DNA from 3 places in the Paenibacillus hamazuiensis genome. Region 1 is predicted to be linked to each of the others. Evidence: riboswitches for the same ligand, from Rfam matches in the RefSeq annotation. Region 1 holds a riboswitch; each other region holds the start of a gene.
The links. A riboswitch is a leader RNA that binds a small molecule or an ion and turns the genes downstream of it on or off. The one in region 1 is predicted to bind cyclic di-GMP.
Positions count from the first base shown of each region.

Region 2: another riboswitch for cyclic di-GMP. It lies ahead of MYS68_RS10775 (thiamine pyrophosphate-dependent dehydrogenase E1 component subunit alpha); the one in region 1 lies ahead of MYS68_RS23875 (chemotaxis protein CheX).
Region 3: another riboswitch for cyclic di-GMP. It lies ahead of MYS68_RS36625 (fibronectin type III domain-containing protein); the one in region 1 lies ahead of MYS68_RS23875 (chemotaxis protein CheX).

Region 1 is NZ_JALRMO010000001.1:5,498,724-5,506,558, forward strand. Features, by position in the region: gene glpX (class II fructose-bisphosphatase) at 1-546, shown strand, start outside; gene MYS68_RS23855 (sulfite exporter TauE/SafE family protein) at 633-1,448, shown strand; gene MYS68_RS23860 (polysaccharide deacetylase family protein) at 1,617-2,552, shown strand; gene MYS68_RS23865 (hypothetical protein) at 2,580-2,795, shown strand; gene MYS68_RS23870 (alpha/beta-type small acid-soluble spore protein) at 2,874-3,161, opposite strand; gene MYS68_RS23875 (chemotaxis protein CheX) at 3,260-3,706, opposite strand; cyclic di-GMP riboswitch class I at 3,796-3,879, opposite strand; gene MYS68_RS23880 (YqjF family protein) at 4,063-4,743, shown strand; gene MYS68_RS23885 (ATP-dependent DNA ligase) at 4,664-5,314, opposite strand; gene MYS68_RS23890 (alpha/beta-type small acid-soluble spore protein) at 5,447-5,671, shown strand; gene ltrA (group II intron reverse transcriptase/maturase) at 6,439-7,764, shown strand.
Region 2 is NZ_JALRMO010000001.1:2,438,511-2,446,345, forward strand. Features, by position in the region: gene MYS68_RS38820 (response regulator transcription factor) at 1-1,129, shown strand, start outside; gene MYS68_RS10760 (hypothetical protein) at 1,283-1,567, shown strand; gene MYS68_RS10765 (hypothetical protein) at 1,677-2,309, opposite strand; gene MYS68_RS10770 (S-layer homology domain-containing protein) at 2,709-4,115, shown strand; cyclic di-GMP riboswitch class I at 4,442-4,534, shown strand; gene MYS68_RS10775 (thiamine pyrophosphate-dependent dehydrogenase E1 component subunit alpha) at 4,666-5,670, shown strand; gene MYS68_RS10780 (MFS transporter) at 5,770-6,987, shown strand; gene MYS68_RS10785 (gamma-glutamylcyclotransferase family protein) at 7,032-7,454, shown strand.
Region 3 is NZ_JALRMO010000001.1:8,322,171-8,330,005, forward strand. Features, by position in the region: gene sufD (Fe-S cluster assembly protein SufD) at 1-285, shown strand, start outside; gene MYS68_RS36605 (cysteine desulfurase) at 282-1,508, shown strand; gene sufU (Fe-S cluster assembly sulfur transfer protein SufU) at 1,495-1,917, shown strand; gene sufB (Fe-S cluster assembly protein SufB) at 1,944-3,341, shown strand; gene MYS68_RS36620 (hypothetical protein) at 3,523-3,750, opposite strand; cyclic di-GMP riboswitch class I at 4,011-4,133, shown strand; gene MYS68_RS36625 (fibronectin type III domain-containing protein) at 4,189-7,835, shown strand, end outside.

The sequences.
Region 1 (7,835 bases):
ACGCTGCGGAAAGCGGCTCATCATCTCGGGAAAGATTTGCATAACCTGACCGTCATGGTGCTCGACCGCGAACGCCATCAATCGATCATCCGCACGCTGCGCGAAGTCGGCGTCCGTATCAAATTTTTAAGCGACGGCGATGTAGCCGGAGCGATGGCCCCGGCGATGCCGGAATCGGGCATCGACCTGTACGTCGGCTCGGGCGGCGCGCCTGAAGGCGTGCTTGCGGCGGCGGCGCTGATCTGCCTGGGCGGTGAACTGCAGGGACGTCTGCTGCCCGCAAGCGACGATGAGCGGCAGCGCTGCATTGAGATGGGACTGTCGGATCCTAATAAAATATTGACGATGCAGGACATGATCGGCAGCGAAGACGTTATTTTTGCGGCTACCGGCATCACGCCGGGAGAATTTCTCGGAGGCGTCAAATATTTGACGGATCAACGCGCAGAGACACATTCCATCGTCATGCGCGCCAAAACGAAAACGATCCGGTTTATTCAAACGCTTCACTACCTGCCGAATAAACCGCTGCTCGAAGCCCTGTAACGTATCACTTCTTCACCGGAAAAAACTATGCTACAATCCAAGAAGGTTTTCATTTACACATCAACTTGGAAAGTAGGTTTTCTCCGGTGAGCTTTTTTTTCTACATCATCGTCGGTTTGGTATCCGCAACGTTCGGCAGTCTCGTAGGTCTCGGGGGCGGCATCATCATCGTGCCGGTGCTGGTTTATCTCGGTCCCTATTTTCTCGGTGAGCACATTTCCGTATCGACGGCCGTCGGCACTTCCCTGGCTGTGCTTATTTTTACCGCCCTCTCTTCCACCTTGACCTTCATCAAGCAAAAACGCGTCGATTTTAAAAGCGGCTGGCTTTATTTTATAACCAGCGGTCCCGGTGCCATGCTCGGATCGTATTTGACGCAATTTATGGATGTGAAATCGTTCCAGACCGATTTCGGCCTGTTTATGCTGCTGATGGCAATCCTGCTTATCCTGCGGGACTATTTGAAACCGCTGAACGTCCGGTGGAGCATTCAGCGCAGTTTCACCGACCAGAAGGGCGCCACCCATACTTACGGGTACAGCATCGTTCCGGCACTCGTCATCGGGCTTCTCGTCGGGCTGGTATCCGGTCTGTTCGGCATCGGCGGAGGTTCCCTGTTCGTCCCTGCAATGGTGCTGCTGTTCCGTTACCCGCCCCATGTAGCGACGGCGACGTCGATGTTCGTCATCTTCCTCTCCTCCATCATGGGCAGCGTTACCCACTTCAGCCTCGGCGAAGTGGACCTTATCATGGTGGCGGGACTCGCTCCCAGCGCGCTCGTCGGAGGCTGGCTCGGCGCCAAAATCGCCGGAATGCTCAGCACCAAAAAACTGATGTGGGTACTGCGAGTCACCTTCCTTCTCGTAGCCCTGCGGATGATATACGAAGGAATAACGACTTAACAATTCCAAGGATAAACTCCCCCTTTTTTCGCAAACTAAAAGCAACGACACGAGAAAAGGGGGAACCTTCGATCCATGCGCAAACCGATCCTCCTCTTCCTTGGCCTGCTTTCCCTTTCTATGCTGTCTGGCTGCAGGTTTGGCAACTCGGCGGAACCTAGGCCGGAAATGAAATCTATCGTTTCCCGGCAGCAAGATCTGATTCCGTTCCCAATCCCTTTCCAGTACGAGGAACCCATAGGCCCAAAATGGAATCCGGCTCTCCCGCGTACGGGAATCCCCCAAACCGGAGATGCCGTTCCGAACCTGAGCCCGGCTCCGCAAGCCGTGCCCCAGCCTGTACCTGCACCGCCAAATCAGCCGTCCCGGGAGGAGCCTAAACCTAAAACGAAGAAAGAAAATGCCCCCTCCGCCCCTGCGGTATCCGCAAAAAACAGCGAACGCAAGCTGACCATTGCGGAACTGACGAAGAAATATCCGGGCATCTTTATGCTGAAATCGCCTGTCAGCGCCCCTAAAGCCGCGCTTACCTTCGACGATGCGCCGGACGATAAGTATACCCCTCAAGTATTGGATATATTAAAGAAATACCATGTGAAGGCGACGTTTTTCATCGTAGGCTCCCGGGCCGAAAAACATCCTCAGCTGGTGAAACGAATGGTTCGGGAAGGGCATGTGATCGGCAATCATTCTTATGATCATGCGCTGCTCCCCAAGCTGCCCGATGAAAAATATAAATCGCAAATCCGTAAAACCGACGCGATTATTAAAAGGTTGACAGGATACAGTCCGCGATTTTTGCGCCCCCCTTATGGAGAAATCAGCGAAAGCCAGCTGAAATGGGCGGCGGCTGAGCGTATGCTTGTCGTCAACTGGAATGTTGACTCTCAGGATTGGCGGCAATTGAATGCACAGCAAGTCACCTATAACGTCATGAAGGATGCCCGGGCCGGAGCTATCATCCTTCAGCATTCGGGCGGAGGCGACGGCCAGGATTTATCCGGAACCGTGCAGGCGCTGCCCGGCATCATCGAGCAGCTGCGGGCCAAAGGTCTGGAGCTTGTCACGCTGCCCGAGCTGCTGCATGAATCGAAACAGAAGTGATTTCGCGAAAGGAGTATACTTACAACCATGATTCAACAATATTTTGTGGACGTCACCTTGGATTGGAACGCCAGCCTGAGCCAGAAGCTGCAGCAGCTGGTCGAAGATGCCGAACAGGAGCTCGGAACTCCTTATATCGAAGTGGCCCAAGTCATTAAACATGATAATATGCAATACACGGTCATTATCAATGCCGATCAAAGCGATCAGGAAGACCAGGAGGAAAAGGAAGAGGAGAAGTAAGCCGCAGCCTCCACGAGTAAGCAAAGCAAGCAAAAAGGAGCCAATGCCGCAGATGTGCGGCCCTGAGCTCCTTTTCCATTAACGTCTTGGTCCGGCCAAATGCTGCTGGGCCATCTTAATCATTTCCCGTACCATCGTACCGCCGATCTGACCGCCGATTTTTCCCGCCTGCTCTGTGGTCAGGTTTCCGTTATTCCCCGGCTCCAGCGGTATGCCAAGCGTTCGTGCCACCTCATATTTGACCTGATCGGGCCGGTCCGGCGAAGTCTGATAACCTTTCTGTTTCATCACTTGTGCTTTGAACTGGTCAACACCATGCTCCGCGCCGGGTACGACGAGTCGTCGATTGCTCCTTCTTCGAGCCATTACGGTTAACCTCCTATAACCAGCTTATAAGCACAGATGAAGTTCATCCCTCAGCCGTGCTTATTCCATAGGTTAACCTCAACCGAACGATCTATGTACTAGGCCATGACGTAAATATGAAATCCGCCGATATCCGGCAAATTGAGAGGAATCGAAAATGCTTTTTTCACTCCGGTCATCTCACCTTGAATCAGGTTAGGAGGCGTAATGTCAATCTCGATGCCTTCATTGTAGAGCATCGTGCTGGCATTTCCGCTGATCATATTGCCCAGCTCGCCTATGGCGCTTTGACTGAGCTCGTCGAACTGCGTCACTTGAAAGCCGCCCATCATTCCGGACACGATCTTCAGCGCAACCTGCTCCGGGAAGCCAAAAATTATGTCTCCCTTCATCTGTCCGATTAAACCTATTTTCAGCCAGATGTGATCGCCCCCCATGGAGACATCCAAAATCTTCAATTCGCCGACAGTCGGCTTTACGTTGATAAGCTGCTCGATAACCATCACCGACGAAGCGAGAAAAGGATTAATATAAGCCGCTTGCATCAGAAATCCCTCCGTTTTATGCAAAAAAAACCACCCGAAACGGGTGGTCGCTATTTCTGAATACACTCTCAGGAATAGAAAACACAAATTTCGGTAACTCAGCCGCCATTGGATTCTCCTTTAGGCCTGAAGCTTTGCGTCCCTATTTTTCAATAGGTTTGCCGTTTCGGATTTGACTTGCCTGTGAGTCGTGAGTTGTACTACTATTTTACCATATCAGTCGAAATTAGGCACTAACAAATTGGACAAAATTTCATGGAATCGATAAAAATAAGTCTTAAGGAGTTGTCCTTACATTGAAGCTGCCCGTTTCTCAAGCCCACCGTCCGTGGCCCGTCCCTGAATCGTCCTGGATCATGAAGCAAATTTGGCACGACCTTCTGTTTGCACACTGGCCGGTCCGCCCTCAGGAAATCCGTGAAATGATTCCTTCCGGAATGACGCTCGATACGTTCGACGGCTTCGCCTGGATCGGCGTCGTGCCTTTCAGGATGAGCGGTATACGGCTGCGAGGCCTGCCTCCTATCCCGTTTACCGATCGTTTTCCCGAAATCAACGTAAGAACCTACGTTACCGTAAACGGTAAACCGGGTGTTTATTTTTTCAGCCTCGACGCGGCCAACCGGCTGGCAGTGCAGACTGCCAAAACGTTTTTTCATCTTCCGTATTTCTATGCAGAAATGGAATGCACAAATGAGGACGGAATCATCCGTTACCGAAGCCGCAGAAAAAATACAACCGAAACTCCGGTTGCATTCGAAGGACGATATAAACCTGTTTCTCCCGTTTTTTATGCCTCGCAGGGATCATGGGAATATTGGCTTACCGAGCGATACTGTCTGTATACGACAAATCGTAAGAGGGAAGTTGTGCGGGGGGATATACTTCACCTGCCGTGGCCGCTGCAGCAGGCAGAAGCCGATATCGGACTGAATACCATGATGACAGCTCAATCGATCAAGCCGTCGGGTCAAAAACCTCATCTTCATTTTTCAAAACGACTGGAAGTATGGATTTGGCCTTTGTCTCCGGGCTGATCAAATGCACCCAATCGTGGGACCTTCTTCCTACATACCTGCTGTCTTTTCTTTTAGCGATCAAGCCTTCCGGTTCGCGGTTAAACATAGCGCTATAAACCAGATCTCTTTCGTTCTCGATATAAGATATTTTTTGAAAAAATTCATTTTCCGTTAAAATCGACTCCAAAATCGATTTTCTTTTCATAAGCGGCAGCTTTCGTAAATCCCTGTCTTTATAGGAAAGAACATCGAAAACGGTAAAGATCACAGGACAGTTGCGGACTGCCGCCTCTATCTGCTTTCTTTTGCTAAAGCGCATTCTTTCCGCAACTGGAGCACCGTCATAAAAGCCGCTTTCCGGGTCTATACGGCACACGACCCCATCCAGGATGACATTCCCTTCAACGGGGACGCAGTGAAGTTCCGGGAACAATCGAGTGACTTCATATTTTTTATGCGATAACAATCTGGTCTCTATCTCCGTTCGGGTTAATATCACGCGGAGTCCTTCCACTTTCGGCTCGAATATATAATCTCTTGCGTCAAACGGATTTTCGGCACTTTCGAGCATCATCGGTGCGATAATCATAGACATTCCCCCGCATTCCATTGTACCATGGAGCAGCCTGCGGTTTATCAGGAAAATAGGGGACGGGAATGCATATTTTGGAAAACATCCAACCATAATAAGAATGCAACTACTTCAGGAGGTGAAATCAATATGGGACGTGGTCAAAGTCGTTCGAGCAACCAACTGGTCGTTCAGCAAGCGACAAGAGCCATGGAGCAATTGAAGTTTGAAGTCGCCCAGGAGTTAGGCATTCAAGTGCCGCAGGACGGATACTACGGTTACATGGCCACTCGCGATACCGGCGCTATCGGGGGACATATGGTCCGCCGCATGGTGCAAATCGCCGAGCAGCAGCTGTCCGGTTTTCGCTTGTAGGAAAAGCTAAGATACTCGGGTCTAAACGGAAGCTTTTCTTGAAAGATCAAAATTATGCTTTCTGAATCTTATAAGCGGAAAAGACCGCAAAGGATATCCGATATCCTTTGCGGTCTTGTGCGCTTGGCAGCGCATCGTACTAACGGGTGAAAGTCCCGAGCGCACCGCGGGGTGGCGGAAGCGCATAGCCGACTGGTAGTGCTCTGGCCGTAAGGGAGGGTGCGGAGGATCAGAAGGCAAAACCCGGAACAGGCGGCATGAACCATGTTGGCTGGCGAAGCCGGATAACCCTGCAAGAGAAGGGGACGTCCTATACCACCATAGGCTTCGAAAGTTAGGAGGACTGGATTCGGGGGAAAGACGATGACGTGACCCAAGGAGGGCTTATCGTCTTCCGCATAGCGGTAAACTCTTTTCAAGGCTTATAGGGCTAAGACAGAATGATGGATGGTGAGCAGTCATACGAAGGGATAGTAGTGAGAAAGCTTGCCGGAAAAGCCGCAATGGCAAGTGAACCGACACCAACGTTGTCGGTGCAAGCTTAGACCCAAAAGGCAAAGACTTGGTGCGAAGCCCGGAACCGTGGAAGAAAAGCATAACCACCTAGGAAGCCGTCATGTGCCAGACAGAAGCCGGGGAGCCAAGAAGAGCGAAGAGCCGGGGCTGAACAAAAGGGTAGGCCGTCTGGGGCGGAGTACCGAAGGGGAACCGGAAAGGCTGAAAGATTAGCTATACGTCCGGAAACTGAAAGGGAAGGAACACGAGACATGAAGGAAGGAAAAGGAGAGGTAGGCTTTCGTGAGGGAGTAGAAGTCCCGAGAAAACGCAGATGGCACAGCCTCATCGACAAGATATGGGCGATGCCGAACCTTGAGGAGGCATTCCGGGAGGTCAAGCGCAACCGGGGAGCAGCGGGAGTAGACGGAGTGACCATAAAGGTATTCGAGAGTGAACTGGAGCGTAACTTAAGAACGCTTCAGCAGGAGCTGCGGGCGAAGGCATACAAGCCGATGCCGGTCAGGCGCATGTACATTTCCAAGGAAAATGGGGGTCAAAGGCCGCTCGGGATACCCGCAATTCGCGATCGCGTAGTACAGGCGGCGACCCGCCGAATCCTCGAACCGATTTACGAGGCGACATTTATGGAGTGTAGTTTTGGGTTTCGCCCGGGACGCAGTGCACACATGGCGCTGGAGAACATTCGGAAAGATCTCATGGATGGATACGTTTATGTGATCGACGCCGACCTGAAATCGTATTTCGATCTCATTCCACATGACAAGTTGCTTAAGGCCGTCAAGGAAGAAGTGGTGGATGGTAGTGTCCTAAAGCTCATAGAAAGCTTCTTAAAGTCCGGAGTCATGGAGAACGGAAGTTTTCACCTGAACGAGCAAGGAAGTCCACAGGGTGGGGTTATTAGTCCGCTTTTGGCGAATATCTACCTAAACCCGCTGGATAAGCTCATGACTGAACGGAAGCACCGTATAACACGGTACGCCGATGATTTTGTGATCTGCTGCAAATCCCAAAAGGGGGCAGAGAGGGTACTCCAAGGTGTTATTCGTCTACTGGAACAAGAGCTTGGGCTCAAAGTACACCCGGAGAAAACCAAGATCGTGAACAACTTGGAACAGTCCTTTATGTTCCTAGGTCATGAGTTTAAACCGGGATTTTGGGTTACTCCATCCTCGAAAGCCAAACAGAAATTTAAAGAACGCGTGAAAGCAATTACGCGGCGGAACCAAACGGTGAATGTGGAACAGCTGATCCGAAAGAAGTTGAATCCATATTTACGTGGATGGGGTAGCTATTTTGGCTGGGGCAACGTAGGAAGTCTGATGAGAGAGTACGATGCATGGATAAGGAGAAGGCTCCGGATGGTACAGTTGCGGAGCTGGAAAAAGCCGAAGAACTTCTACAGGGCACTAAGAAAGAATAAGTGGAGGGGAGAGCTTCCCAAGATGCGTATGTTCGCATGGAGAAGCTCGCTATCCAAGCCAGCCAGTGTTGCAATGCCAAACGATTGGTTCAGAGAAAGAGGTCTCGTTTTTCTCGTAGACATCTATAATGAACATCATCCCCAGCGGGGATAAGCGCGGAGGAGCCGGATGCGATGACCCGCACGTCCGGTTCTGTGAGAGGCCCATGAATTCATTCATGGGCC
Region 2 (7,835 bases), 3.1 Mb from region 1:
ACGGATGTTAAACCGCCAGTTTGAATACAACCTGTTCTCCATGATACATGAGCTGACAGCTCCTGACGTCGAGAGGGGAAGCGGCGACAGCTTGTTTTACCAAGGGCATTTTCAAGGCATGGTGTTTTATATCGACAGCTGCTGTCCGGCTTCCCGCCTGGCCGATTTGCAGCGGGAGCTCGGCTCTGTCTTGCGGGATGAGCTTGGAAAGCATTTTACGTGCGGAATGAGGGTGGCGATTGTTTCGCTGCCGGGCGGAGAGCTTTCAGTGATCGGAGCGTGGGATGCCGCCAAAAATGCCGGGCACAAAGATAGACTGGCGCACTGCTTTCAGAGCTTGATCGAAAATTTGGCGCAGTTTCAATCGAAGCAGTCGGCCGTTACCGCGTTTCTAACCGGCGAGTGCTCCGGTTTTCTGTCGCTCGTCGACGAGCTTAAGCAGCTGCAAAGCTGCGCGTCGCTCAGACCTCTTTACGGCATTCGCCGAATGTGGTCCGCGCGCGAGCTATCCTCTTTGACAGAAACGGATTTCGCCGTGCTTGGCAGGCTGCTGATACTGCTTGCGCAGCATTTTAACGACAAGCTTTACGTGAATTACCACAAGACAGTCGATGAACTGGAAGCCTTGTTGAATAAAATTCAGCTTCGGGACCATCATGTTCAAGCGATCCGCGATTTTCTCGGCGCCGCGCTTTCCGCCTCCGTCTCCAGTCCCTTGTCCCGGCAAAAGCTTGCCGGCGAGCTGCGGCAGTTCGGCGAACAAACCCTCCTTCGGATGACCGGAACGGAGCCGGGTGGGGGGGACCTGGTCGAGCGAGCCATAGCCTATATCGAAAAGCATTATATGGAAGATATCGGGATCGGCCAAATCGCCGGGGAGCTGAATGTGACCCCGAATTACTTGAGCTCGTTGTTTCATAAAAAGACCGGCTGCACCTTTGTCAAATACTTGACGCGATTGAGGATGTATAAGGCCAAGGAATTGCTCGCCGAGACGGGACTGCAGGTTCAGCAGGTTGCGGAAAAGGTCGGGTATTACAGCTCGAGGCATTTTACGAAGCTGTTCAAGGATACGAACGGCGTTTATCCGTCGGATTTTAAGAAAAACTTAGGCAATCATACCGGTTGACATTAAGCGCTCATAGTAGAGCGCTTATTTTATTGGAATTTACGAAAACCCTTACATTGGAATTTTGTTCAGAGATTGTTCAGCAGAGATATGTATAATAAATATCTATGCATTGTTACCCTTAAACAACGCCGGTTACAGGAGGTATTCGTCTTGAGGATATCTTTTTACAATCTAAAGTGTCTGAGCAGCATAAGGATTTACAAGGGAGCCGATAACCAATATTACATAGAGGTTGAGGGTTTATATAACGACGACACGAAAGCCAAAGGTTTTGTAGATCCGTGGGAAACCTTGGAAGAAGCTTTGATTTGTGCAAGGGGCATATCCAAAATGTTCGATTTAGATCTTGCTTTGATACAAGTGGAAAGTTTATCCGGACACGAAGACAGGGAGGATGGGGGAGTACCGGCGTCGCTGTCACCCGGGGCAAAGTAGATGGGTTGCGTCAATGCTCAAAGACGGAGCTAGGCTGCCGATCCATGTCGGCAGCCTGGTCTTGGTTGGAGATTGAACTATCGATTCCGTTAGTTCAATCTGTTTTTCGCTAAATTAACCTCAATGATTTTAACTCCCGATAAACTTCTTCTGCATCACAGTTGGGATTTAGCATTTGAATCATCTCCACCGTTATAGGGACGCCCTCATAAACTTTTTCAACAACATCAACTGGCAGCGCTAATTCAAAATAATCTTTCGCAAATTGCACGAAATCCTCCGGTGTTTGGTAAATCGCTCCTATCAAAAAATCTGAACCATCATTAGCTCCTCTTGGCATTTTAACTTTTCCCTGCTGCCAGCTAGAATCACTATTTTTACGCCATATACAAAAAGTCACAGCTTCTTTTTCAATTCCTTCATGTTCAAGTAGTGGCAATATTTCGATCGGAACGTTATCATAAATCCCTGGCCATACCTTATGTTCGTCTTGTGCATATGGACTTAGTATGGATTCATGATCAAATCCCTTTATGATGGTGCCTTCAGCGGAAAATAAAATAATAACATGATCACCTGCTCCATTATTTATTTTTGCCATGCAAACGCCTTTATTCCATTCTTGAACAACGCTATGATAGCGAAGCCATTCAGTCTCACAAAGAATTGTATTTAGAGCTGCTTGAACAGCCATTAGCTTTTTTAAGCTTTCCGGTTCAGGTAGTTTTTCTAATGCACTCATAACATTTCTCCCTCCATCACTCTTATCATACTGCCCGTTAGGTTAATCCGCTCTCATTATCGAATTATTCGACATTAGACTGATAATCCCTGTCCTCTTAAAAAAGTTCCGTTTATTTTTGTAAAAGGATAGGGAATAAGAGTGGCGAGACGGATTACTACCCAAGATCGCAAGGCAGTTCAAGAGGATAGACAAGCTTTATTATTAACATAATATTTATTACGTAAACAAATGAAGGTGCACGATGAATAAACAAAATTGCGAAAAATGGGCGGAACGTCAGATGCGACGGACCATCAATCGAAATAGCTAACATGCAACCTTATCCAACCTTAGTCCGTTTAGTGTTTGTATCAATCACAATTTGTGAAACAACTAACACGACACGAGGTGGACAATATGAAAAAAGTTTTTAAAATGGTCAATCTTACAGTTGCTACAGCCGTCATGTCGCTTGCTTTTGTTGGGCACAGCTTCGCCGCTTCGTCTACGGATTTCACCGACTTAACCAATGTTGCAGCAAAAGATAAAATCATCTCTCTTCAACAAAGCGGTATTATCTCAGGAGTTGCACCAGGTCTGTTCGCGCCAAATGCGCCCCTTACTGAAGCTCAAAGCGTTCAACTCTTTGTATCCACACTCGGATTGAACCTTGATGCGGTAAGATTCGAGAAAGAACTGAAAGCAACAGACTATTTCACAAATGCGGACGATAAGGCCTGGTATGCAGCCTCATTCATAACGGCCGCCGTCCACAATCTCGACTTGCCGAAATCCCTCGATCCCAACCAATCGAAAAATAAAGAAGAATTCACACATCAACTCATTCGGGCAATAGAGAGAATAGGTCATTTACCGATGATTAAGCCGGTCTTAGTCGACATGAAAGACAAAGACCAAGTGAGCGAAGAGTATTCGGGCTCCATCCAGAGAGCCCTTTCCTATGGCATTGTCAAGTTGAATGCAGACGGTACATTCAATCCGAAACAAATTATGACCCGCGAACAAGCAGCTGAAGAAATCTTCAATGCCATTCAGTATTTGAAAGCTCATTCCAACAATTCCGCGTCGGAGATCATGACTGCCTCCCAAGGAGTGAAACTCATTGCGGAGCTGCTGGGCAAAGATGGCACCGACATCCAAATAAAAATCGATCCTGATGCGAAAATGACCCGCGAGTCGTTTATTAACCTGCTCATGCAAACGCTCAAAACAAGCGGGAAACTGCCGATGATTAACATTCAACCGATTGACATCAAGGATAATGACCAAATCGACGTCGAATATTCGGGATCCGTTCAATTGGCCATCGTGTTAGGCTTCATTAATCTTTCCGACGAAGGAACAATAAATCCGAAAGGCGAATTAACACGAACTGTCGCCACCGAAATTATCGGGAAAGCTTCCGAATATCTTAAGGCTCATCAGAAGCCATCCGTTGCCGTTTCTTACGGGGAAGGGGCGCAATTGATTTCGAAAGCTCTCGATCTTGCTGGCTCAGATATTGCAATTAAAGTTGATCCAAATGCGATAATGACTCGCGAATCGTTCGTAAGCTTGCTCGTTCAAACGCTCAAGTCGAGTGGAAAGCTGCCTATGATTAAGCCGGTAGTAATCGACATCAAAGATTTGGATAAAGTGGATAGTTCGAATAAGAGTTACGTTCAATTAGCGGCTTCTTTGGGAATCGTTAAATTATCTGATGAAAACCTGTTTAAACCAAAGGATGAATTGTCCCAAACGGATGCAGCTGAAATCGTCAACAATGTAAAAGCAGTGGTAGAAAGATTCCCAAGTAGTAAGTAAAACGTAATTCTTCGAATAAATTACATGTCGAATTCTAATCATGACATCTGTCCACGAATATGTTGGGCAGATGTTTTTATTTTTAGGGTTGAAAGACAGCATAACTGTTTACAACTTTATATTTTAAGTGACTTTATGGGGAGGCTCATACACACTCAGCACCAACTTTTCAGTCATGCTCTGAGAAATAAAGTTGTCGTAATCTGGCGAATTAAATAAATTATCCATTAATTATTTCAGGTCTTAGTGCCTATCGATTTTCACGAAAGAAAAGAGTAGATTTTAGATGTAGTGCTAAAATGTAGAAATCGACAATTAAATAAACCGTACGACAATGGCAAACCAGTTGAAAAACGGGGACGCAAAGCTACAGGGGCTAAGGTGGAACAAATATTCCATGATGCCAGCCAGTTGCCGAATACGACGGAAACCTCCGTCTTATTCATATTTATTCCGATAAGATAGGAGGTTATTTGGCATTCCCAAAAAGCGTTTCCTTCGGTAGACCGAAGCATTGGGGTTTATTAATGGGGAGGAGGACTCAGTCATGATGAGAAATGATGTAAGCCTGGAGATTGCGAGTCGACATCGTTCACTGGGTTTATCAGATCAGCAGGTTCTTTACATGTACCGTGATATGATGTTAGCGCGAAAAGTCGACGAGCAGATGTGGCTTCTTCATCGGGCGGGAAAAATCCAATTTCCAGTATCGTGCCAGGGCCATGAAGCGGCACAGGTTGGAGCTGCGTATGCGCTGGATAGCAGGAAAGATTATTTGTGTCCTTATTATCGGGATATGGGGATGGCCATTGTTTTCGGAATGACAGCCAGGGAATTATTGTTGGAAGCGTTCGCAAGGGCCGGTGATCCGAATAGTGGCGGCAGGCAAATGCCCGGAAGTTACGGCAGCAGAAAATATCATAAGCTTACAACCTCCAATGTCGTCGCCCCGTACGCTGCTCGTATGGCATTAACAGGGCGTTTGCAGGGTGAAAATTTCGTTGCATTAACCGCTTTAGGAGAGGGGGCTTGCAATCAAGGTGAATTTCACGAGGTAGTCAACTTTGCAGGTATGCACAAGCTGCCGGTCATTTTCTTCTGCGAGAATAACAAAAATGCCATTTCACATCCTTATTCGAAGCAAGTGACAAGTGAAAGTATCGCCGATAGGGTGACAGGGTATGGATTTCCCGTATTCCGTGTGAACGGAAATGATCCCCTGGAAGTATACAAGGTTACGAAAAATGCGGTCGACAGAGCCAGATGCGGCGAAGGACCAACGCTAATCGAGGCAGTCCATCACCGTTTGGCTCCTCATACAAGCGAAGACGACGATCGGACTTATCATTCTTGTGAAGAAGTGGAAGAGATCAAGAAGCAAGATTCACTTATCATCTTTAAGTATTATCTGAAGGAAATCGGATTACTGGATGAACGAACTGAGAACAAAATGCTTGACCAAATCGTGAAAGAAGTCGATGAGGCCTTGGATTATGCCGAACATGCCCCAAATCCTATCCCAGAAAGCACCCTGGACCATGTTTATGCAGAATAGGAGGACGGAATATGTCCGTCATTGAAGGAAGGAGTTGAACGAATTGTCTAAATTTTGTTCTGCTGACAATGTAGAATTCCTGTGGAGAGGGGTGAATTTATGTCTATCATTCAATCGAAATCGGTACCTGCTGTAGCGCCGACCGCTTTCCCGATTCTGATCGCCATCAGTATCGTGCATTTATTGAATGACACGATGCAGTCGACCGTTTCGGCGCTTTTTCCGATTTTGAAAGAGTCGCTGCATTTGACGTATAAGCAGATCGGGCTGATCGCCTTTTGCATGAGTATGACCGCTTCGCTGCTACAACCGATGGTCGGGAAATTGGCGGATGCTCATCCCCGGCCCAGTATATTGCCTATAGGGGTCATTTTCACATTGTCCGGTATCGTTGCACTGTCCATGGCATCGAGCCTCGGCGCCATTTTGCTCGCTGTTATCGCCATCGGGATCGGATCTGCCGTATTTCACCCGGAGTCTTCCCGTGTTGCTCACATGGCCGCCGGGAACAGACGCGGACTCGCGCAATCGATATTTCAAGTAGGAGGAACGATCGGCAACTCACTTGGCCCGATTATGACGGCGGTATTATTCGTCCCTTTGGGGCAGTTTGGTGTCATCTGGTTTACAATTGCGGCATCGGCCGGCATTGTGATCCAGGTTTACGTAGCAGGCTGGTACCGTGCCAACATGACGAAGCACGCCAGTACGAAGAGCGGGGCACCCCGTGCAAACCGCACCGCAACATTGTCACGGAACCGGATCGCTTGGGCGATTGCGCTCCTTGTGCTCTTACTTTTTTCTAAGTATGTATATATTTCCAGCATAACTAGCTACTATTCGTTTTATTTGATTCATAACTTCGGTTTGTCGATTGCGCATGCGCAATTGCTTTTATTCATGTTTTTGTTCGCGTCTGCGATCGGAATGCTGCTTGGAGGACCGATTGCAGATCGATATGGCCGCCGGAACGTCATATTCCTTTCCATTTTTGGAGCTGCGCCGTTCTGTCTTCTGATGCCGTATGCAAACTTGTTCGGTTCCGGTGTGCTCGTCATCTGCGCCGGGTTCGTTCTTTCATCGGCTTTTTCAATCATTGTCGTCTATGCGCAAGAGATGCTTCCGGGTAATGTCGGTCTCATCTCCGGACTGTTTTTTGGTTTGGCGTTCGGTCTCGGCGGTCTTGGCTCAGGCGTGCTCGGCTGGGTCGCCGATGCGAGAGGTATTGAATTCGTTATGCAGCTGTGCGCCTTCCTTCCATTGCTGGGTGTGTTTGCCTTACTGCTTCCAAAGGATCGCAATGCGGCGGAGGCTTGACTTCTCCGTCAACCAATTTGTATTTCAAGAAAGGGGATTGGGCCATGATTAGACTATTTGTTTATGGCACGTTGTTAAAAGGGGAAGCTAACCATCATATTGTCGCTCCTTATCTAATAGCTGTTGAGCCGGGCGTTGTCCGAGGGACGCTGTACAATGTCGGACCGTACCCTGCGCTAATGCTGTCCGAGAGCCACGCTGATGGCGTTATCGTGGGTGAATGGATGACTGTAAGCGAAGCCGGGCTGCCGGCGTTGGATCAGTTGGAGAACTTTTATGCACCGGGGGACCCGCGAAACGAATACGAGCGCATGCGCATCGTTGATATCGACGGAAATCGTGAAGGCTGGGTATATGTATATGTAAGGCACGATCCGAGTTGCTTCCCGGAAATCGCGACCGGCTCGTGGCGAAGCGTGGAGCGGCAGCGAGGCGTATTTAAATGTGAAACGATTAGTGTACAGTAAACATAATACTCCTAACTTTATGCCATGTGATAACTCAGTCATAATGCTACTGATTTGATATCAAGTTCGTATTTCAGGGTTTCGTTGGGAACCTGAAAATACGAACTTTTTGCGTTTTATAACACGCAATTGCAAACTCTACCGAGGAGTCATACAAACAGAGCTTATTAATACTATTTCACAAAACCCGTATTTTGTACAGATGTATGAAAATCAATCATGGTTGTCACGCGGCACAAAGTTCGGAGTTTTATGTTACTGCACACAAATCATTCTTTCTTCTACTCTACCGCCTCAAGTAAGGCACTTGTTTCGCGGACGATATCTTTCGCGCGGTAACACTCCTACAGATAAAACAAAAAGCCGCTAAAATAGCGACTT
Region 3 (7,835 bases), 2.8 Mb from region 1:
AACGGCCAGCAAACGGAGCGGGTGCTGATGCTTAGCCCGAAAGCGCGCGGCGACGCGAACCCGATCCTGCTCATCGACGAAGACGATGTAAAGGCAGGCCATGCGGCGAGCGTAGGGCAAGTGAATCCGGATCAGCTGTATTACCTGATGTCCCGCGGCATTTCCAAGGAAGACGCTTTGCGGCTGATCATCTACGGCTTCCTCGCCCCGGTTGTGGCGGAGGTTCCGCTGGAGAAAGTGCAGCAACAGCTGCAACTTACCGTAGAAAGGAAGCTCGGACAATGAATACGTCTGAGATACGGAAACTGTTCCCGATACTGAACCAGGAAGTCAACGGGCACCCATTGGTTTATTTGGACAGCGCGGCGACGTCGCAGAAGCCGGTCCAGGTTATCGAAGCGGTCAAGCGTTATTACGAATGGGATAACGCAAACGTTCACCGCGGAGTACATACGCTCGGTTCCCGCGCAACCGATGCGTATGAAGGGGCTCGCGAGAAGCTGAGAGCGTTCATCAATGCGGGGTCCATCGAGGAGATTATTTTCACCCGCGGCACGACGACCGCTCTTAATCTCGTAGCCTCCAGCTATGCGCGGGCCGTCTGCGGCGAAGGCGACGAGATCGTCATCACCCCGATGGAGCATCACAGCAACCTGATCCCTTGGCAGCAGGTGGCCAAAGCGACGGGAGCGACGCTCAAATATATCCCGCTGCAGCCGGACGGTTCGATCGATCTGAAAGATGTCGAAGCGACGGTCACGGACCGGACGAAGATCGTTTCCGTCGTGTACGTATCCAACGTGCTCGGCGTCGTCAATCCGGTGAAGGAAATTGCGGCGATTGCGCATCGTCACGGCGCGAAAGTGGTCGTCGACGGCGCTCAGAGCACTCCGCATCTGAAGATCGACGTGCAGGACCTCGATTGCGATTTTTATGCGCTGTCCGGCCATAAAATGTGCGGCCCTACCGGGATCGGCGCGCTATATGGCAAGAAGGCGCTGCTCGAGCAGATGGAGCCTATCGAGTTCGGCGGCGAAATGATCGACCACGTCGACCTGTACGAGTCGACGTGGAAGGACCTGCCCTGGAAGTTCGAGGGCGGAACGCCGATTATCGCCGGGGCGGTCGGTCTTGGCGCCGCGATCGATTTTCTGCAGGAGATCGGGCTGGACGCGATCGACAAGCATGAGAAGAAGCTGAGCGCTTATGCGATGGAGCGGATGTCGGAGATCGAAGGCATTTCGATCTACGGGCCGCGCCAAAACCGTGCAGGGCTCGTCACGTTTAATCTGGGCGACGTGCATCCGCACGACGTAGCGACGGTGCTTGACGCTGAAGGCGTCGCCGTACGGGCCGGACACCACTGCTGCCAGCCGCTGATGAGATGGTTGAACGTGACCGCGACGGCTCGAGCCAGCTTTTACTTGTATAACACCGAAGAGGACATAGACCGCCTGATCCAGGCGCTACTAAAAACAAAGGAGTACTTCGGTCATGCAATTGGATGATTTGTACCGCAGAGTCATTATGGATCATTATAAAAATCCGAGAAACCGCGGCAGTTTCGACAATGAAGCGGTAACGATCAACCTGAACAACCCGACCTGCGGAGACCGCATCACGCTCCAGATGCAGGTTGAGGACGGAAAGGTCTCGGCAGCGAAGTTTCTCGGTGAAGGCTGCTCCATCAGTCTGTCCTCCGCGTCGATGTTGACGGAAGCCGTCAAAGGCAAGACGCTGGACGAAGCGCTCGAGATGGCGGAGAAGTTCTCCGGGCTGATGAAGGGCGAACCGGTCGAGTTCGAATATGAGGATCTGGAAGCATTGTCCGGCGTAAATAAATTTCCGGCGCGGATCAAATGCGCGACGCTGGCGTGGAACGCTTTGCGCAAAGGGATTGAGCAGGCGAAGCAGTGAGTTTTTTAATACAGGAGGGATAAACGATGGCTAAGAAAATGCCTGAAATGGAAGAGTATAAATATGGCTTTAGGGATGAGCATAAAGCCGTTTTCCAGTCCGGTAAAGGCTTGACGAAAGAAATCGTCGCGGAAATTTCCAAAATGAAGGGCGAGCCGGAATGGATGCTCGACTTCCGTTTGAAGTCGCTCGAGCAGTTCACGAAAATGCCTATGCCTCGTTGGGGCGGCAACCTGGACGATCTCGATTTCAACGATATCCAGTACTACGTAAAGCCGTCCGAAAAGCAAGGGAAAACGTGGGAAGAGGTTCCTACGGAAATTAAAGAAACGTTCGACAAGCTCGGCATTCCGGAAGCGGAGCAAAAGTTCCTCGCCGGTGTATCCGCTCAGTACGAGTCCGAGGTCGTTTACCACAGCATGCAAAAGGATCTCGAAGAGCAGGGCGTTATCTTCATGGATACCGACTCCGCGCTTCGCGAGCATCCGGAAATTTTCCGCGAGCATTTCGGAACCGTCATTCCTCCCGCTGATAACAAATTCGCGGCTTTGAACAGCGCCGTATGGTCGGGCGGCAGCTTCATCTACGTGCCGAAGGGCGTGAAGGTGGAAATCCCGCTGCAGGCATATTTCCGCATCAACTCGGAAAACATGGGCCAATTCGAGCGTACGCTCATCATCGCCGACGAAGACAGCTTCGTGCACTACGTCGAAGGCTGTACGGCTCCGGTCTACAGCACGAACTCGCTGCACAGCGCGGTCGTTGAAATCATTTGCAAGAAAAACTCCCGTGTTCGTTATACGACGATCCAAAACTGGGCGCCGAACATTTACAACCTCGTTACGAAACGTGCGGTTGCGGAAGAAAACGCGACGATGGAATGGGTTGACGGCAACATCGGTTCCAAACTGACGATGAAATACCCGGCCGTCGTTCTCAAAGGCCGCGGCGCGAAAGGCATGGTATTGTCCATCGCCGTAGCCGGCAAAGGCCAGCACCAGGATGCAGGCGCTAAGATGACGCACCTGGCTCCGGACACGACGTCGACAATCATTTCCAAGTCGATCAGCAAGCACGGCGGTAAAGTAACATACCGCGGTCTGGCATCGTTCGGACGCAACTCGCAGGGCTCCAAAGCGAACATCAAATGCGATACGCTCATTCTCGACAACCAGTCGACGTCGGATACGATCCCGTACAACGAGATCATGAACGACAACATCACGCTGGAGCACGAAGCTACCGTATCCAAGGTGTCCGAGGACCAGCTGTTCTATCTGATGAGCCGCGGCTTAACCGAAGCCGAAGCGACTCAGATGATCGTCATGGGCTTCATCGAGCCGTTCACGAAGGAGCTGCCGATGGAATATGCGGTTGAGATGAATAGATTGATTAAGTTTGAAATGGAAGGGTCCATCGGTTAAAATTCCGCAAAGCGGCGGGATAGACCGATGGGCGAAGGAGCGAACCGATATTGTTCGATCCTTGCCTTAACAACCAAAAACGTGCCCGAACGGCTGGAACGCTCGCGTGTTTCAGCCGTTCGGGCTTTTTTCTCCAATTTGCAAATCCTCCGGGCCTTTACTACTGCCACCCGATTCTCCTTTAATACACCATCGTCATCTGATAAGGCGGAAACGACTCGTTTACCTCCCAGGATTCCACAATACACCGAGCAGTGTAAAAATCAAAGCCGCTCCCCATCAAATAAGAGATTGCGGAAATCTCGTACATGGAGTGTGGAACCGATGTATGCTGAGCTTCATACAGTCCGTATTGAACGACCGGAGAGACGGTCCCCAGAACAAAATTTCTTAAATCGATATCGAGCATTACCTCAACCTTCCTTTGTGTAATATAAGTTAGGCAGATGCCACAGTCACATGCTATTCATCATGTGGCGAGGGTGGACCATGAATATGCGCCCAATCATTTGCTATAAATCGACAAAGTTAGACATATCCAAAGATTTGTGGTTCTTTATGACTAATTTTGCAAAATTGTGTGAACGCTGAGAGGATTTTGACGGATTTTGCAGAATAATTCCATTACCTTTGAACGACATCACAGAACCAATGACCTACATGCCAAGTAAATGAAAAAGGCAAACCCGTCCGAAAGGCGGGGGCGCAAAGCCATGGGCCTAAGGCGTACAGCTCTGTTAACGAAATGTTTTGTTTCGGTGCTGCTGTCGCTACGGTTGCCAGGTTGCCAATGTACTTGGCATTTTTGCGTCTAACTGAAGGTGAAATTTACAATCGGAGGAATTTTATGAGAAAGTGCTTGAAGACGATTTCGGGATTGCTGGTATTCATGTTGTTGGTGCAATATTTCATGGAGTCCGGGCTCGGTCTGTTTGACGCGAAAGCATCGGCGCAAAGCCAGCCTGTCCGGGTTAAAATCCATTTTCAACCGCCGGCCTCCCAGGTTCCTGCCGGGGATATTGCCGATTATGGACAAGTGTACGGTTCAAGAAACGGGTTCACTTACGGATGGAATATAGATCATACGGATGTTACTGTCCGCAGTAGTACATATCAAGATGCGATGCTCGATTCTTCCGTCTGGCCGCATCGTGGCGGGGTATGGGAAATAGCGCTGGAGAACGGGAGCTACGACGTCACGGTCAGCGTGGGCGATGCCGTTTACGGCAGCACGAATACGGTGAACGTAGAGGGCGTCGGCATCTGGAGCGGAGCGGTTCTCGGCGGCGGCTTGCATTTGCAGCAGACGAAGACGATTCAGGTAAGCGACGGAAAACTGACGGTCGATCACGGCAGCCTGGACGACGGGATGACGGCGCTTAATTTCATCGAGATCGTCGGGAAAAATCCGGCCGATACGAATCCGCCCAGTATCCCCCAAAATATAACATCTGAAAATGTGTCGGCAACCGGACTTACGGTCAAATGGGACAGTTCAGCGGATGACAATGCGGTTGCAGGTTATAAGGTGTACAGAGACGGCGCAGAAATCGCGACGGTGACCGGCAGCGTGTCTTATACGGATACCGGGCTTTCTCCTGCTGCGTCGTATAAATATGAAATTGCAGCCTTCGATGCGGCCGGAAATTTTTCCGCCAAGAGTTTGCCGCTGACCGTGACGACTTCCGCCATGTTCTCCGCCTTGGCCGCATCGGGCCAAGGCCGCGGGGTACGCGCCGAATATTTCAGCGGCACCGGTTTTACGGATTTGAAGCTGAGGCGGCTGGACGATACGATCGATTTTCAATGGGATGACGAGCTGACCGCAGCCGGACTGGATAACGGTACGTTCACGGTAAGGTGGAGCGGGAAGCTGCAGCCGCGGTATTCCGAGTTGTATACGTTGTACACCGAGTCGCACGGCGGGGTTCGCTTGTGGGTGAACGGACAGCTTCTGATCGATCGGTGGGACGCCAACGGCAGGGTACATGAAAGCGCAAATATTTCTCTTAAATCCAACCAGACTTACGATATCAAGATGGAATATGTGGAGGAACACGGCGTCAGCGCAGCGACACTGCTCTGGTCCAGCAGCAGCCAGACCAAAGAGATTGTGCCCAAGAGCCAGCTCAATCCGCCTTTCGTGCCGGAGATACCGGGGAACTTCCGCATCGCTTCGGCCTCCAGTACATCCGTTTCGCTTGCTTGGGACGCTGTAACGGGAGCTGCCTCCTATGAGGTCGAGGCTGACGGATCGATAGTAAGCAGCGGATCGGGGACCACCTTCACGCAAAATAATTTGGCCCCGGGTTCCAGACATACATACCGGGTTCGGGCCCGGGTGCCGGAGGTAGCCGGCGATTGGAGCGATCCGCTGCAGGCGGAAACGAAGGTTTCCGTTCCGGCGAACGTTCGGGCAGTCGAATCGGACATGACGATTACGGTGACCTGGGATCCCGTTGCCGGGGCGACGGGCTACGACGTCGAAGCGGACGGGTTCACGATCGACAACGGAACGTCCACGACCTACGTTCATAGCGGTCTCATGCCGAATACGCAGCATACATACCGGGTGAGGGCGAAAAGCGCAACCGGAGCAAGCGATTGGAGCGCCATGATCACCAAAGTGGTTTTGACGGAAATTCCGACCAACGTGCAGGCGGTTAATACGAGCCGGAGCATCACGCTGTCATGGGATGCCGTGATCGGGGCGACCGGATATGACGTCGAAGCCGACGGTCAGATCCTTGACGGCGGCAGCGACACAGCTTATACGCACAGCGGTCTTATGCCGAATACGCGGCATGCTTACCGGGTGCGGGCACGAAAGGCGGACGGACCAAAAGCATGGAGCCCGTTTGTCTATAAATCCACTCTTCCCGAAACAGGGCACGGCATCGGGCTGAAGGGGCAGTATTTTGACAATGAGGATTTGACGAATCTAAAAACGACGCGCATCGACGATACGATCGACTTTAACTGGAACCAGGCGTCTCCTGCTCAGGGCATTCAAGATGGCGTATTTTCCGTACGCTGGACCGGACAAGTCGAGCCGGCGTTCTCGGAGACGTATACATTTTATACGGAAGCTCATGGCGGCGTGCGGCTGTGGGTGGCTGACCGGCTTCTGGTCGACGATTGGCAGTCGCATAATAGCAGCACCGGGCAGGGAAGCATTACCCTCGAGGCCGGTAAACGCTACGACATCCGCATGGAATATCGGGAGACAAACGGCACGTCGCGGGTCCGGCTGCTTTGGGAGAGCGCGTCCCAGGCCAAAGATATTATCCCTAAGATTGAGTTGTATCCGATTGGAGTGCCTGCGGGACTGACCTCCTCATCTACGGAAACGACGGTTTCCTTGCAGTGGAACCCGGTTACCTTTGCCGACGGTTACGATGTGGAAGTCGATGGAACGGTTGTGGATGCCGGCTCCGCTCCCTCTTTCGTACATAACGATGTGATGCCGGGAACGCTGCATACGTACCGGGTCCGAGCGAGAAGCGGCATCGTCATTGGAGAATGGAGCCCGTCCATAACGGAAGCGACAAAGCTGGGGACAACCTCCATTCGGGAAATGACGGCGACGGAAACGGCGATTCGGGTCGATTGGGAGCCTGTGTACGGAGCGACCGGCTACGATATCGAGGTGGATGGCGTTTTTATCAATAATGACAACAATACGAGTTATTTGCACGAAGGGCTTTTGTCCGGCACGGTGCACAGCTACCGGGTGCGGGCCAAAACCGAGGCGGTCACGGGAGATTGGACGTCGCCGGTCAGTAAATGGACCTTGCCGGGGATCCCGGAAGACATCGTGTTGTCTTCGACAAGCGATACCATCACTTTGAAATGGTCTGCGGTAAGAGGGGCGACGGGTTATGACATTGAAGCGTACGACACCGTCATGGACAACGCCGATTCGACCGAATATACGGAGTCGGGGCTGACCCCGAACAGCCAGCATACGTACAGAGTGCGGGCGAAAAACTCCAGCGGCGCCGGCAAATGGAGCGCCGTTGCGGCGGAAACGACGCTGCCCGGAGTGCCCGGAGGCGTAACCGGCACCGCGACGGATACCTCTGTCGCGGTCACATGGGACGCTATTGCAGGCGCTTCCGGATACGACATCGAAATCGACGGCGACTTGGTCGAGGCAGCTTCCGCAGCGTATCTGCATTCCGGCTTGCAGCCTTATACCGTACACACTTACCGGGTCAGGAGCAAAAACAGCAAAGGAACGAGCGCCTGGAGCGGGCCGGTTGAGATCGTTACCCTTCCGTCTGTACCGGGAAATCTGGCGGCTGCAGTTTCCGGACCGAATATCACCGTGTCGTGGAATGCGGCACCCGGAGCTGCCGGATACGATCTGGAAATCGACGGCAAAGTGACGGATATCGGAACCCGGACATCTTACGATCATACGGGAGCGGGATACAATGCCGAACATACATATCGGGTACGGGCGAAAAACGGACCCGTCACCGGGCAGTG